3 regions of the Cytobacillus spongiae genome follow, and region 3 is predicted to be linked to each of the others. Evidence: riboswitches for the same ligand, from Rfam matches in the RefSeq annotation. Region 3 holds a riboswitch; each other region holds the start of a gene.
The links. A riboswitch is a leader RNA that binds a small molecule or an ion and turns the genes downstream of it on or off. The one in region 3 is predicted to bind thiamine pyrophosphate.
Positions count from the first base shown of each region.

Region 1: another riboswitch for thiamine pyrophosphate. It lies ahead of LS684_RS06720 (ABC transporter substrate-binding protein); the one in region 3 lies ahead of LS684_RS02720 (thiazole synthase).
Region 2: another riboswitch for thiamine pyrophosphate. It lies ahead of tenA (thiaminase II); the one in region 3 lies ahead of LS684_RS02720 (thiazole synthase).

Region 1 covers NZ_CP089997.1:1,302,275-1,307,292, reverse strand. The annotation lists gene LS684_RS06740 (SDR family oxidoreductase) at 1-600, shown strand, start outside; gene LS684_RS06735 (MerR family transcriptional regulator) at 783-1,142, shown strand; gene LS684_RS06730 (hypothetical protein) at 1,143-1,451, opposite strand; gene LS684_RS06725 (cell wall hydrolase) at 1,564-2,175, opposite strand; TPP riboswitch at 2,436-2,546, shown strand; gene LS684_RS06720 (ABC transporter substrate-binding protein) at 2,662-3,669, shown strand; gene LS684_RS06715 (thiamine-binding protein) at 3,683-3,973, shown strand; gene LS684_RS06710 (ABC transporter permease) at 3,973-4,740, shown strand; gene LS684_RS06705 (ABC transporter ATP-binding protein) at 4,737-5,018, shown strand, end outside.
Region 2 covers NZ_CP089998.1:462,455-467,472, forward strand. The annotation lists gene LS684_RS22830 (ABC transporter ATP-binding protein) at 1-649, opposite strand, end outside; gene LS684_RS22835 (ECF transporter S component) at 665-1,249, opposite strand; gene tenA (thiaminase II) at 1,236-1,940, opposite strand; TPP riboswitch at 2,058-2,165, opposite strand; gene LS684_RS22845 (response regulator transcription factor) at 2,443-3,042, opposite strand; gene LS684_RS22850 (sensor histidine kinase) at 3,039-4,175, opposite strand; gene LS684_RS22855 (hypothetical protein) at 4,391-4,588, opposite strand; gene LS684_RS22860 (cyanophycinase) at 4,751-5,018, opposite strand, start outside.
Region 3 covers NZ_CP089997.1:510,067-515,084, reverse strand. The annotation lists gene thiH (2-iminoacetate synthase ThiH) at 1-1,019, opposite strand, end outside; gene LS684_RS02720 (thiazole synthase) at 1,133-1,903, opposite strand; TPP riboswitch at 2,080-2,177, opposite strand; gene LS684_RS02715 (AraC family transcriptional regulator) at 2,435-3,322, opposite strand; gene LS684_RS02710 (hypothetical protein) at 3,573-3,755, shown strand; gene LS684_RS02705 (hypothetical protein) at 3,773-4,042, shown strand; gene LS684_RS02700 (acyltransferase family protein) at 4,078-5,018, shown strand, end outside.

The sequences.
Region 1 (5,018 bases), 790 kb from region 3:
ATGAACCTACCTAATGCCATGTGTAGAAAAGTAGATGTAACAGACTTAGATGCTTTTGAAAAAGCCGTTCGTGAAGCTGAAGACCGATATGGAAAAACCGATTTACTTATCAATAATGCTGGGGTAATGCTACTTGGCACGATAGACAATCAAAATCCAAGCGAATGGAAAACAATGCTTGATGTGAATGTAATGGGTGTTTTAAATGGGATGCAAATTGTCATGAAAGATATGAAAGATCGAAAATTCGGCACCATAATTAATCTTTCCTCCATTGCAGGTGTTCAGCCATTTGGAAACCACGCAGTATACTGTGCGAGTAAATATGGGGTTAGAGGACTAACTCAAGTTGCAAGAGCTGAAATGAGCCCCTTTAATGTAAGAGTGGTGTGTGTGGAGCCAGGTGCGGTTGGGACTGAATTATTATCCCATACAACAAGTGATGAAATAATTGAAGGCTATGAGGCTTGGAAACAGAGTGTAGGAGCAATCAATATTACAGCATCTGATATTGCAACAACGATTAAATTTGTCTATGACTTGCCACAATCTGTCCTAATTCGCGAGCTAATCATTACCGATACTATGCAGGATGCATAATATAACTAGACTTGATTAGTACATTTAGTTCTAATTAAGTCTAGATTTTTTTCGTTTTATGATTGAGAATTATATTACATATTAATAGAAGTAGACCTAAGTAAGACAGCAGATTGTGGAAGAAAAAGCCTAAACCAAGTTTACAGAATTGATTCCAATTTTAGCAAAAAGGGGATGTATACATGTATAAAATTAATGAAGTCTCATCAATCGCTGGCCTATCTACTCATACGTTAAGATATTATGAAAAAGAAGGGATATTGCCTCCAATTAATAGAGACCACACAGGGAATAGATTGTATACAGAAGAAAATATTGCATGGCTTGATATAGTTACCTGCCTAAAGGAAACGAATATGCCTGTCCAGCAAATAAAAGAAATCGTCAGATTAAGTATTATTGGGACTACTACCATTGAAGAAAGAAAAAGAATCCTGCTCTCCCATCGAATAAAAATCGAAAATCAAATAAAAGAATTAGAATTGAATATTAATAAAGTAGATAGAAAAATTGCATTCTATGAAGGAAAGGATGAATGTTAGTCATCCTTTCACTTTCTCTTCATATTGTTTAATTTGATCCTTAATTAGCTGTAGTTCTTCTATTGAAAGTTCACTTAAAGCGTTTTTGATGCCCTCCTCCAACTGAACTCGATTTTTTTCAAGGTATTGATTCCACCAGTCGCGCAATCCCTCTGTCCTGTCAAGTAAGTGCTCTACGTCGATTTCTTCTATTTCATCATCTGAAATATATTCCATCACCACACCTAAAAATCTGTTTAGCTTTGATATTTCATTGTCAGTATTCCTATTACCCATTTCTTCAAGCTCTTCTGATGACTTGCGGGGCATCCGTAATTCACTCCTTTTCTATATAGTTTTATTCTCCTTTAATCCACCAAATTTCATTCCTAATGAAAAAAAACCAGCATACCTGTAGGATAGCTGGTTTTCATCGTACTATTTATTTTGCAAATCGATGGTTTCCAATTTCAAATGTGACTGTTCTTGTTTGGAGCCATGTGCTGCTAATAATATTTGGATTATAGAAATATAAAGAGTCCTTTCCTATTTCATCATGTTGAATAGCTTCTTTAACCGCTTGTTTTGCTTCATCTCCAGCGGGCTGGTTAATCGTACCATTGTCGACAGGTTGAAATTGCTTGTCCTCATATATAACTTCTTTTATTGTATCTGGGAACTGGTCACTTTCTACTCGGTTTAAGACGACCTCTGCAACAGCAACTTTTCCTTTAAATGGTTCCCCTTCAGCTTCAGCATGTACAAGTCTAGCTAATAACTCTTTTTCAGATGGAGTTATGGAAGAATCTTGAACAGGTTTTGGCACGATGATTTTTTTTCCGCTTAAATCTTGGTCATCCTTTAAAAAATTTACGATCTTGATTTCTTTCTCTGATACACCGAACTCTTTTCCTTTATCTAGAAGAGTTTCCCCTTTTTTCATCTTATACACTTTAACACCGTCTATAAGTTCAGCAGAAGCACTGTTATTAATCTGGATGAAAGAGAATGAGAGGACTCCCATGAATACGACTAAAGAAATTAGTTTTCTCATCGATATTCCTCCTTTTTCTATTGAATTGAAAAACATACGTTATACCTTATCACAGTCTCTCTGGAAGATTCAATATAAATGATTTCCATGTTATTTATTCCTACCCTTTAATGGAAATGTAAGCAATTAACTAGTCAAATCATAAAAATCTGCTATAATGATGGGAGTATTTCATTACAAGAATCTGTTATCCTTATTTCTTTCACTCCCACGAAAAGGTGAAAGAAACTTAGCTACGTTTAACAGACCTAATTGAATAAGAAGAATTGTAGGGGGACCAGTTGATGCTGGTTGAGATTTCATCCGAAAGATGTTGACCCTCAGAACCTGATCTGGTTGATACCAGCGTAGGGAACATATTCTATAAAACAAATATTCATTTGTTTAATCGATATGCGCCTTGGTTCTGAGCCTTGGCGTTTTTTAGTTCCCTCCATTTCTTTTTAATACCTAATATTTTACATAATACAACAAGGAGGAATGAACATGAAGAAAAAATGGCTTAGTTCATTATTAGCTTTAGGATTACTTGTAGGATGTAGCAATGATGGAGAGGAAAATAAATCGGCTACAGATAAAAAAGAAAAACAAGATTCCCTTGAAAAGGTTTCTGTCGTTTTAGACTGGACACCAAACACAAACCATACAGGTCTTTACGTGGCTAAGGATAAAGGATACTTTGAAGAAGAAGGCTTAGACGTAGAAATCATCATGCCAGGGGAAGCCGGTGCCGATCAGCTAGTGGCATCAGGAAAATCTGAGTTTGGTGTAAGCTATCAAGAGTCGATTACACAAGCTAGAATTCAAGATGTACCAATTGTTTCAATTGCAGCGGTCATCCAACATAATACGTCTGGATTCGCTTCACCTGCCGATAAAAATATCCAATCCCCAAAGGATTTTGAAGGAAAATCTTATGGTGGTTGGGGTTCACCTGTAGAAAAGGCTGTCATTGAGTCAATCATGAAGCAAGAAAACGCGGATGTAAATAAAGTTTCTATCGTGAATATGGGTGACAGCGATTTCTTCACAGCAGTTCAAAGAGATATTGACTTTGCCTGGATATATTATGGATGGACAGGAGTAGAAGCAGAGCTAAGAAATGAAGAAATCAATATGGTGTACTTAACCGACTTTTCGGAGAAACTAGATTATTATACTCCTGTTTTAACTACGAATGAAACCATGCTTAAGGATCAACCAGATACCGTAAAGGCTTTTCTAAAAGCCGTAACGAAAGGGTATGAATTTTCTATTGAAAACCCTTTGGCAGCTGCTGATATCTTAATTGCTGCTGCACCAGATCTTGATGCAGAACTGGTGCAAAAGAGTCAAGAATGGCTTGCACCAAAATATAAAGATGACGCAGCTAAATGGGGCGAACAAAAGCTCAAAGTATGGGAAAACTATGCAACTTGGATGTATGAAAATAATCTACTAGAAAAGGAATTAGATGCGAAAAAAGCATTTACAAATGAATTCCTACCAGAGTAAGGAGATATGTCAAATGGCAAATTCACTAGTGAGTATTCAAATACTACCAAAAACAAAAAATGGAGAAAATGTAATTCCTTATGTAGATGAAGCGATTAACGTGATTCATCAATCTGGTCTCACTTATCAAGTAAATCCTTTAGAAACTACAATAGAAGGAGAACTTGGTCAAATTTTTAGCATAATTACTGAAATGAATGAGCGAATGATAGAAATGGGGAGTAGCAACGTCATTTCGCAAATTAAAGTCCTTTATCAGCCTTCCGGAATTACGATGGCTGAGTTAACGGAGAAATATCGATAATGAAGAAGGATTGGCTCAAAGGATGGAGACCGCTACTGGTTCTCCTCCTTTTGTTCGTTACATGGGAAATTTCAGTCACGTATTTGAATATTCCTAAATGGCTACTCCCCCCACCAACTAGCATAATTAAAGAAGCTATAATTGGGTTTCCCAACTTTTGGCCAAATATGGTATCTACGTCTAAGCTGGCGTTGTTAGGCTTTACCATTGGAGCAGGTATTGGACTTTTAACTGCAATTATCTTACACCTTATTCCGTTTATCCGGGAATCGGTCTATCCATTACTTATCTTATCTCAAAATGTTCCCATTATTGTACTTGCTCCTCTATTAGTCATATGGTTTGGGTTTGGGATCCTTCCAAAGATGATTGTGATTACACTTGTTTGTTTCTTTCCAATTACTGTTGCAGCTTTAGATGGGTTTAGACAAACATCACCTGAGTTGAAGCATTATATGATGATGGCAGGTGCAAATAAAATGCAATTATTTTGGAAGTTAGAACTTCCCTTTTCCCTTCCATCCTTATTCTCAGGGTTAAAAATTTCCGCTACTTATAGTGTAATGGGTGCGGTCATATCTGAATGGCTTGGTGCAAAAGAAGGAATTGGTGTTTATATGACACTTGCTTCTTCTTCCTTCAGAACGGATAAAGTGTTTGTAGCCATATTTGCCATTATGCTTCTAAGCTTAATCTTTTTTGCGTTGATTAATCTAGTGGAACGAAAACTAATCCGTTGGCAGTCGAATGGAGGTGACCGAAAATGAGTCTATTATCCGTGCATAATGTAGCAAAAACCTTTAACAATCATGATGTCATTCAAAACTTACACTTATCGATCAAAGAAGGTGAATTCGTATCCGTCCTTGGTCCATCTGGTAGTGGGAAAAGTACCTTATTCCATTTAATCGGTGGTTTATTAACACCAGACAAGGGTACGATTCACATTGGTGACCGCTTAATTAATGGGCAAAAAGGGTCGATTAGCTATATGCCTCAGACTCCTTCCCTATTTCCTTGGAGAACTGTTCTGCAAAATGTTCTT
Region 2 (5,018 bases), on a different replicon from region 3:
AAATGTTTTCCTTGGATCCATCCGCCAGGATATTCCCATGTTCATTGAACAGGATGATGCGATCAATGATTTCCAATACGTGATCCAGCTTGTGCTCAATGATAAGCAGTGTCTTATCCTGACATGTTTCCTTGACGATATCCCAAATGGATTTCGTACTTTCCACGTCTAACATCGAAGTGGGCTCATCTAGGAACAGAGTATCAGGCTCAAGGGCCAATACTGAGGCTATGGCCAATTTCTGCTTCATTCCTCCAGAGAGTGTGGAGATTTTCGTATGTGGATCTTGTAGCTTTAACTTTACGCTATCCAACAGCAAATCAATCTTCCCCGGCATTTCTTCACGGGGAACTTGTACATTTTCTAAAACAAAGGCGAGTTCCTCATCTGCATAAGGCATGCAAAATTGAGAGTCTGGATCTTGAAATACAAATCCCCATGAATCCGGATGTTCAATGGAAGAGCATTTCATCGGGACATCAACTGCTTGTGGGATTATTCCTGCCAATACATGAAGAAAGGTTGATTTCCCTGATCCAGATGGTCCTAAAAGCAAAACTTTTTCTCCACTGCGAATAGCCAAATCTAAATCGTTAAACAACAATTTTTCTGATTTTGGGAATTTCAAGCGCAAATTTTCCACATGCATTACATCATCTCTCCCTTATCCATCCAATGCATCGAACTCTTTCTGATCCGCTCTTCTGACCAGGTTTGTGACGCCTGTGTTCTCCAATGCCCTTACCAGATAATAGGAACCAATCCCCGCAATGACAATGGAGCCTATCAGTCTTGCAGCAATGAACAGGGATAAATTCCATACTGCCAAATCCCCCATATACCCTTTAAAGTAGTCCAAGAGTATGGAGCCGAAAGCAGAGCCCACGGCTGCAGCACAGATCACCAGAAGGTCATACCGTTTATAACGGGTCAATAGAAAGACCAATTCTGCAAACAACCCCTGTATCATGCCGAACAGGAGTACTTCAAGGCCCCATTCAGAACCCATCAAAAATTCTCCGGAAGACGCTGCAATCTCAGCTAATAGTGCCACACCGGGCTTTCTTAGGATCAAAAATGCGACAGTTGCGGCCATAAACCACATCCCGTAAATAAGTTGATCAGCATGTATCCCCAATGGTTTTAACACATTATAGAGAGGTCCCCAAAGCTTGTAAATAATCCCGAAACCAATTGAAATGACCACTGTTATTAAGATGTCCGTCAATTTTAATCTAGACATGTACATCACCTTCGCTTCCCGAAGTCAGTACAGATTGAAATGACCACTCTTCCATGGTGTATGCCATTTCCCAAAACTGCAGCTCATAGATGCTGCTTACGATAAAATTCTCTCTCATTCTTACTTTGTCTGATTCAGACATCGTTTCCGCTAATTCATCGAGTCGGATGATTTGCTCCTCCACCAATTCCCTGAACCACTCCCCGCCATAAGCTGCAATCCATTCCTGGTAGATGGTCTCTTCTGGAGTACACGCCTTCAGCCTTTCTCCTATTTCGTAATAGAGCCAGTAACAAGGAAGGATGGTGGCCAGTATGTCTGCGAGACCTCCAAGCTGTGCGGAACGATACATATGAGATGTGTATGCATAAGCCGTGGGAGAAGGTTTAAATTCCCTTTTTTCTACTTCCGTGATTCCTAATCGTTCAGAAAAATTCTTATGAAGGGAGAGCTCTGCTTCATTCGTTCCCACAGCATGTGCTGCCATTCGTGATGTAGTATGTAAATCCATTGCCTTCGCAGCTCCCAGAGCCTGCACTTTGGAAAAATGAGTGAGGTAATAGGCATCCTGCAGGATGTAGTATCTGAAGTTCTCAATGGGGAGTGTTCCGTCACCGATTCCTTTGACGAAGGGATGTTGAAAGCTTGCTTCCCAGATTTCTTTCACTTCATTTCTTAAAAACATAGAAAATGACATTGTCTCTTACTCCTTTTCCAGACGACCCGAACAGGCAATAAAAAAAGCCACTTCCCGCTATGCATACAGCATACAGAAAGTGGCTTGAGATCATAGGAATAAACGGATATTCTACGTGACCATCAAACACCACTTCCCTCCGCTGGTCTCAACCAGATCAGGTTCAAAGGGTCTTAAAGTCACACTTTAATCTCAGCCTTTTACAAGGCACCCCTAGTGGATCGTCCAATTAAATTTTGTATTCGAAGCTATCGTACCATGATTCTTTTACTTGTCAACACTTTTTATCTATCTCTCACTGATTGATCATGAGTAAAAACCCATTGATATCATAGAACAGACCAACAAAAAACCCTATTTAAAATCCATAAAAAAATTTCTTCAGCAAATAAATTCACGACTCTGAAAAAAATGTATAAATATAATAAATAATGAATTAAAATTGATGATTTCCATGCTAAAACAGGACGAACCTCCATCATCAAGGTTCGTCCCTGTCCCATTATTTAAACCATCCCTTTTCTCTTGATTGGGTGATGGCTTCGATTCGATTTTTGACTTCCAATTTGTCCAGGATGGTTGAGATGTAGTTACGGACGGTACCCGTTTTAAGGCTGAGTTCGTCGGCGATTTCCTTAGTGTTTTTTCCGTCGGCAACAAGTTCCAGCACTTCTTTTTCCCGGTCAGTCAGGGGGTTTTCTTCCCCATACACATCATCCATTAGTTCAGGGGCATATATACGCTTTCCGTCCATCACAAGTCGGATGGAATTGGCCAGTTCCTCACTTGGGCTATCTTTTAATAGATACCCTTTAACCCCACCCTTTAATGCACGCTGAAAATAACCTGACCGGGCAAAGGTGGTGAGGATAATGACTTTGCACTCTTCTCCCTTCAATTCCTCTGCTGCTTCGAGCCCCGTTTTTTCAGGCATTTCGATGTCCATGATACAGATATCGGGTTTAAGCTCGTGTACGAGAGCAATGGCTTCTTCACCATTGCCCGCTTTTCCGACAACCTCCATATCATCTTCCAGGCTCAGCAGCGAGCCCAGGGCACCTAACAGCATCCTCTGATCTTCAGCGATTACAATCCGAATCATTCCATTCCCTCCCTGTCAGTCTGTTTAATCACTTTAGGGACCCTCATAACCAAAGTGGTACCCTTATCTGAAATAATCTCCAAACTTCCATTCACAAACTCCAGCCGTTCCCTCATTCCGATCAGGCCGCTGCCTTTAGAGTGTGTATATTCTTCTCCAATCCCAACACCGTCATCCTTCACCACGATGGTCATCTCTTTGTCTGTTTCTTCGATGGTGAGCTCACAGTATGATGCCTTGCTGTGTTTAACCACATTTGTAACGGCTTCTTTTAGGCACATGCTTAAAATGTTTTCCAGAAACAGGGAAGTATGAGGAAAGATAAAGTCCTTTTCCACAACGAATTCGATTTCCGCGGCCTTTAACAACTGCCTGATACGGACGATTTCATCCTTCAGCCTAATCCCCCTCATTTGAGAAACCATTGTCCTGACTTCACTCAAGGCGGTTCTTGCCGTTTGTTGTACATCCTTTAATTCACTTCGGGCCTGCTCAGGATCTTTGTATACTAATTTCCGTGCCAAATCACTCTTCAAACCAATAAGAGAAAGCTTTTGCCCTAACGTATCATGCAGATCCCTGGCAATTCTCTGACGTTCCTCCTGCTTGACCAGGTCAGAAATGCGTTTATTTGCATCTTCCAACTGATCCTCCAGCAATACCTGTTTGTTCCGATTATAAATATTGAAGGGTAATAGAATGACACTGATCCAGATAATAAGAATAAATGGGAATTGTGATAAAAACAATTCATCCTGTAAGACGAAATTATAATTGATAGATGCCGTGGTCAGTACCAGATGAATGATATAGAGGGTTAGAAACGCAACCCTGTTTTTGATATTTCCATTGTAGTAAGCAATGTAAAAAGCAAAATAGATAAAATTAAACTGAATGGTCATAATGATGGATATCCCGATCAAGATCGAGGTCCATAAATACACCGGCCAATCTTTTGAAAGAAACGCAAATCGTAAAGAAATAAAAAATACGACTGTCAAGGATATCCCCACCACGATTTCAATCGTAGAGGAGGATTGAAAGATAAAATAAAAGGGGAGAATGCTGATGATGCTCCATATATATGGTGAGATTCCAGACCCTTTTTGGATATTGATTATTTTTTTCGGCATTTGCAAGACAAAACCCTCTTTTACATTCAGTATTTAAACAATGTTAGCTTTAGTATCACATAAAATCTCCCAACTTTCATTGAAAGCCATAAATTGTTCCGACCCAATTCTTCATGGAAGATCAAACCCTATGTAGGAGCGTACATTCAAATTCCTATCCTTGGCACTTCACAAGCTATCACTTAAATACACCGGATAAAAGGAAATGAAACAGGCTAATATTTCCTTTTTTGAATTGATTTTTGCTTCTGCATGACTTCATAGGATTTGTGAATAATGTCCGTCAAGACATCCCCTTTATAAACCCTTCCGATTTTCGTGTTTTGCTGATAGTATTCAACGATTTCATCCAATTTCTTTGATGTTTCCTTATCAACCCTTACATTAAGCTGCATTTTCCCTTGATCTGACAAGGTTCGCCCCCCTTTTCTATCAATATGTTATCATTTGCTAGCATATTATTATCACTAGTATATCAAATGCTACCTTTTATATATACCGGCAAATGGTCTAAATAGGCATATTCCCATGGAAAAAAGCCCGAGCGTTTATGGACCCAGGCTTTCCTTTCCATTCTATTGGTTTTTAATCGAGACTTTTACTGGTACGATATCCATTTTCACATTCAGATAAGAGTAATCATCTTTGTTCCCATCTTTATAACCCCAAAAGCCTTCCGTTTGATTTCCTTTTTTGAACGTCAATTCGAATCCTTCATCTTCAGCGAAACTATAACTCTTTACTTCTTCCTGCCCAAAGTTATCAAGGAGGCTGTAGCTTACATAATTTGCAAGGGACGGATGCGGCGTTAATACACCTGTATGAGGAAGAGCTTTATATTCA
Region 3 (5,018 bases):
GAAGTCTCGAATTGACTATTATTGTTCTCTTTATTCGCATAGCCGCCTACAACTGTTGAGGATGCCGCTGACATTTTCGTAACCCCTAAAGGAATTAAATTTTGTCTCAATTCTGCATTTTCACGAGTCGACAGCGTAATGCCCGATCTCGGTAAAAATAATCGAATGGCAAGCATCGCCTGAACTAAATTTTTGTCATTCACATCAATTTTCGGTTGATATCCCCCTAAATTAGGACGAATTCGCGGGAATGAAATAGAGATATCTGTTTCAATGTATTTATGCTGAAGGTATTGAGCATGTAGTCCTGTAAAAAATACTTCTCTTCTCCATTCATCCATTCCAAGCAATGCACCAATATTAACTGAGCGCATCCCTGCCTCACAGCCACGTTCAGGTGCGTCTAGGCGGTAGCGATAATTCCGCTTTGGACCGGCCACATGGATTTCCTTATAAATATCTTCGTTATACACTTCTTGATAGACAGTCAACCCATCTACCCCATGCTCTACTAATTTCTTATAGCCCTCGGCATCTAATGGCTGAACTTCAATCGCTAAGGATGAAAAGTGCTTCTTCATAACCTCAACACTTTCACATAAATAGTCTACTGACGAGTGAATATTCGATTCACCTGTTAGGATAATACAATGCTTAATCCCCATTTCCACTAGCGCTTTAGACTCTTGATCAATTTCAAGCATCGAAAGCTTCCTTCTTGGAAAATCATTGTCAAAGCTAAAGCTGCAATACGTACATTTATTTACACAATAATCGGTTATGTACAACGGAGCATATAACCCCATCACCCTACCAAAATGCTGTACAGTTAGCTGATGCGCTTTCTGGGCCATTTCTTCTAAGCAATACTCAGCTGCTGGTGAAAGAAGTACAAGTAGATCTTGCTCAGAAAGGCTTTCTTTCGCTAACACCCTCTTCACGTCGTTTGGCGTGATATGTTGAAAAATATCTTCAAAGGGTAAATTCCTTACTGATTCATACTTTTGATAGAAGCTCATTAACTACCCCTCCATTTCTAATCAATAGGCCAGGTTCATATTCACTCCGAATGCGGCAATGACAGCCCCTTCCCCTTGCTTTCATTCCAAAAAATCAACTTAATGCAGATGAATTATCCTAAGAAGCCCGTTAAAGGAGATGAAGCCTTTGCTTGAACAGATGTAGGTCCTAACCCTGATAAATAAGCTTTTCTTCCCGCTTTTACAGCTAGATCAAATGCAATGGCCATTTCAACTGGATCATTTGCTGTAGCAATGGCCGTATTGACTAGAACAGCACTGGCACCTATCTCCATTGCCTCTGCTGCTTCTGATGGCTTCCCAATCCCTGCGTCCACTACAATTGGAACATCCATTTCATCTATCAGAATTTGGATGATTTCTTTCATTCGAATTCCCCGATTCGTTCCAATTGGTGCGCCAAGAGGCATAACTGCAGCAGCGCCTGCTTCCTGCATTTTCTTTGCCGCCATTAGGTCGGGGCTCATATAAGGAAGCACAACAAAGCCCTCTTTTGCTAAAACCTCAGTCGCTTTAATCGTTTCTTCATTATCAGGAAGCAAGTACTTCTGATCAGAGATTACTTCAATCTTAATCCAATTTCCCATTCCACATGCTCGAGCTAATCGAGCAATCCGTATCGCTTCCTCCGCAGTTCGAGCTCCTGAAGTATTTGGCAGCAGCACCATATCCTTTGGGATGTCCTCTAGAATATTCTCTTCCCCCTGTGCTTCTAAATCGACTCGACGAAGCGCTACGGTAACGACTTGTGATTGCGATTTTTCAAGTGCTTCCTTCATTTGTTTATGATCCGCAAACTTTCCAGTCCCTGTAAATAAGCGATTATGTAGATCCACTCCACCAATTGTTAATACATCCTTCATCCTTAATTCCTCCTCCAAGTTGGTAATACACAAAACGGATATTTCTACAAAATTCCGTATCATGTCCGTTCATGACAATATGTAGATGTAGATTAAAACACAAAAAAGCTTACCCAATTTAGGTAAGCTTTTACATTTAAAGTAATAGAAAAGCACACACGGAGCCTTCCATGTCTACGCTTCTATAAAAGCTTCCCTACGTTGGTACTAACCAAATCAGGTTCAAGGGTTAGACATTCGTCCTCTCAGCCATACGGCACCCCTAGCATTCACTGTATAAAATTGTCATCCATAATCCAAAGTTATGAATCTATCCCCATTTTTATCACACTATCACCTTGTTGTAAACTGTAAACGCTTAATACCATATATATCCAGGCGGTTTCACAATAGTTACTTTCCTTAAACCATAGCTAAATGAATATGAACATAACAACTTGATCGTCCGTTTATATACGCTGGCAGAACTATTGAGAACAGCTTTATTTTTAAAAAAACTGCCCCTCAATCACTTGAGAAGCAGCTCATTATTTATTGGAGTTTTTTCACAACTGGAATGTAGATATCTATTTCCTTATTGTCGTCTCCATAGCATCTTTCATCATAGAGTTCAAATTCGGCAGTGCCTGTATGTTCATAACCTGATTGAGGGAACCACTCGGTAAAGACTTTGTTCCACGTCGATTGAATAGAAGCGGTAAAGGCTGCTTCATCTGCTTTCGGAGTAGTAAATACAGCATATTCCTGTTCGGGAAAGCTTCGATACACCATTCCTTCAAGAGGCTTTGTACCAGCATCAACTTCCATCCCGATTACGTAAGTAAATTCGCCCGATTCAGGCTGAAAATCGGTACATAAACCTAACTCAACGTGTTTGTGAATTGGGCTTGGGATATTCGCCCCTAAATCATTTCGAATATATTGTTGCCAAAACTCTGGTATATCCCGGTTATTTTGTCCATCCTCATTTCTTGTCTTTAGTTCATAGCCTATGATGTGAAAAGCAGGTTTTACAGTTAATTTCGGTTCCATTCTTACTCCTCCTTGAAACTCCTTTGGTTTTAGGCAGACTTTTCCTCGAAATGGTCCAGACAGATATTCGGCTTTTCGGTACTGCTTTGGTGACATTCCAAAGTGCTTTTTAAACGCCCGATTAAATGACTCTTGATACTGAAATCCTACCTCTAACGCAATGTCAATGACTTTCTCATCGTGATAAAATAACCGCTCCGCTGCTACCGTTAACCTTCTTTTTCTCACATATTCCATCACAGAATCACCAACCATCGCTTGAAAGACGCGATGAAAATGATAAGGAGAAAAGCAAGCCTTCTCTGCTAGCGACTCAAGCGTTAACGTCTCCATCAAGTGGTCTTCTATATAATCAAGAGCTCGTTGAATACTAGCCTCATAATCCATCTGTTATCACCTACCCACTTCTCACTATATCAGAGAACAAATGTTTGTTCTTAACATTTTTTGCTAAGTATAGCATCCAATTGTCATTCTATTCATTTACTAAACTTTAACATAACCCACTATACATTTTGAGGAATTGATGTAAAAATTAACTAATGTCTATTCAATCTACTTGGCCAGCATCTTAATTTTTACTACTTGCTATAAAAAGTATACTTCCGTGCTACATCATCAAGCTAAGGAATATAATATGAACGTCTTTTTAGGAAACTACTCTGGAGAAACAGGTGGCTATCGATCAGCAGGAGGAAGCTGTGCCATTGATACGAGTGGTGAGCTTATCGGACGACTAGAAGCTCACCAGGAAGGATTGTTAGTAGTAAGCAGAGAAAGCAATCAGCATAAGTGGAAGGTTAAAAGTGTAAATATGTAGGAAAGGAGTCGATGGTCTTGAACCATGTAGACAAGCAAAAATTAGTATTGATAGTAGGGTTGCTATTGACTGTAAGTGGAATTGTCATGCTATTTAACTGTGTTTCTTTCGGCACTTCTCTTGCCAGTGGATGGTTAGCTGAACAAGGAGGGGCAGCTTCGGAAACCTACCATATTGTTATAAGTAGCTATATTGAGAGTTTCCTAGTAGCAGGTGGCATTTTCCTCGGGTTTGGATTATTATTTGGAACCATTTTCATTTATAGAGGGGGGTTACATCAAGAGTAAGGACGAATAGATGCTTATGGAAAGGAACCATTACAATGTCAAAATTAAAAAGCTCTAGAAGATATGACTTAGATTGGATTAAAGTTCTCGCTACTTTTATCGTATTTCTCTATCACTGCTCCATGTTCTTTAACCCCTTCGAGTGGCATGTGAAAAATAATGAAATAGATGCTGAAGCCATTTTGGCCTTTTCTCTTTATATTGGGGTGTGGATTATGCCGATCTTTTTTGTGATCTCAGGACTAAGTTCATACTATTCCCTTCAAAAACGAAGTGGGAGCCAGTATATTCGTGAGCGATTGGCACGGTTAGGAATCCCGCTTCTGTTTGGCATATTCATCCTTACCCCGCCACAAGTATATATTGAACGAGTCTATCTTCAGCAATTTAGTGGTTCGTTCTTAGATTTCCTTCCCCATGCTTATGAAGGAGTGTATTTAGAAATGGGTGGACCAGGAAACTTTGCCTTTGTCGGTCTTCACCTTTGGTATTTATTAGCGCTTATCCTTTTTTCTTTTCTAACTTTAGGTTTATTTTTAAAAACAAAGCCTTTCAAAAAGGTAACAGGAATCAAGCTATTTCTCCTTCATATTCCATTCATCCTTTTAACAAGCTTCGTTGAAACTGTAAAGTTAGGTGGATGGGACTTGCTTGTGTATTTGATGTATTTCCTCTTTGGCTTTTACGTATTCACAAGCGAAAGCCTTCTGAACTATCTAGAAAAAACACGATGGATTCACTATACTTTAGCGATCCTTCCAACAACCGCCTATATCATTTGGTTTTTTATTGAATATCCAGATAGAGGTACAGTTGGTTTTGTCATTTTTTCGACATTGTTAGTAATCGGAAGTATAAATATCCTCCTATCGATCTATCATTTGGGTCATACATACTTATCATTTAACAATAAACTACTGACGTATGCTAGCGAAGCAGCTATGCCATTTTACATTATTCACCAGCCTGTTATTGT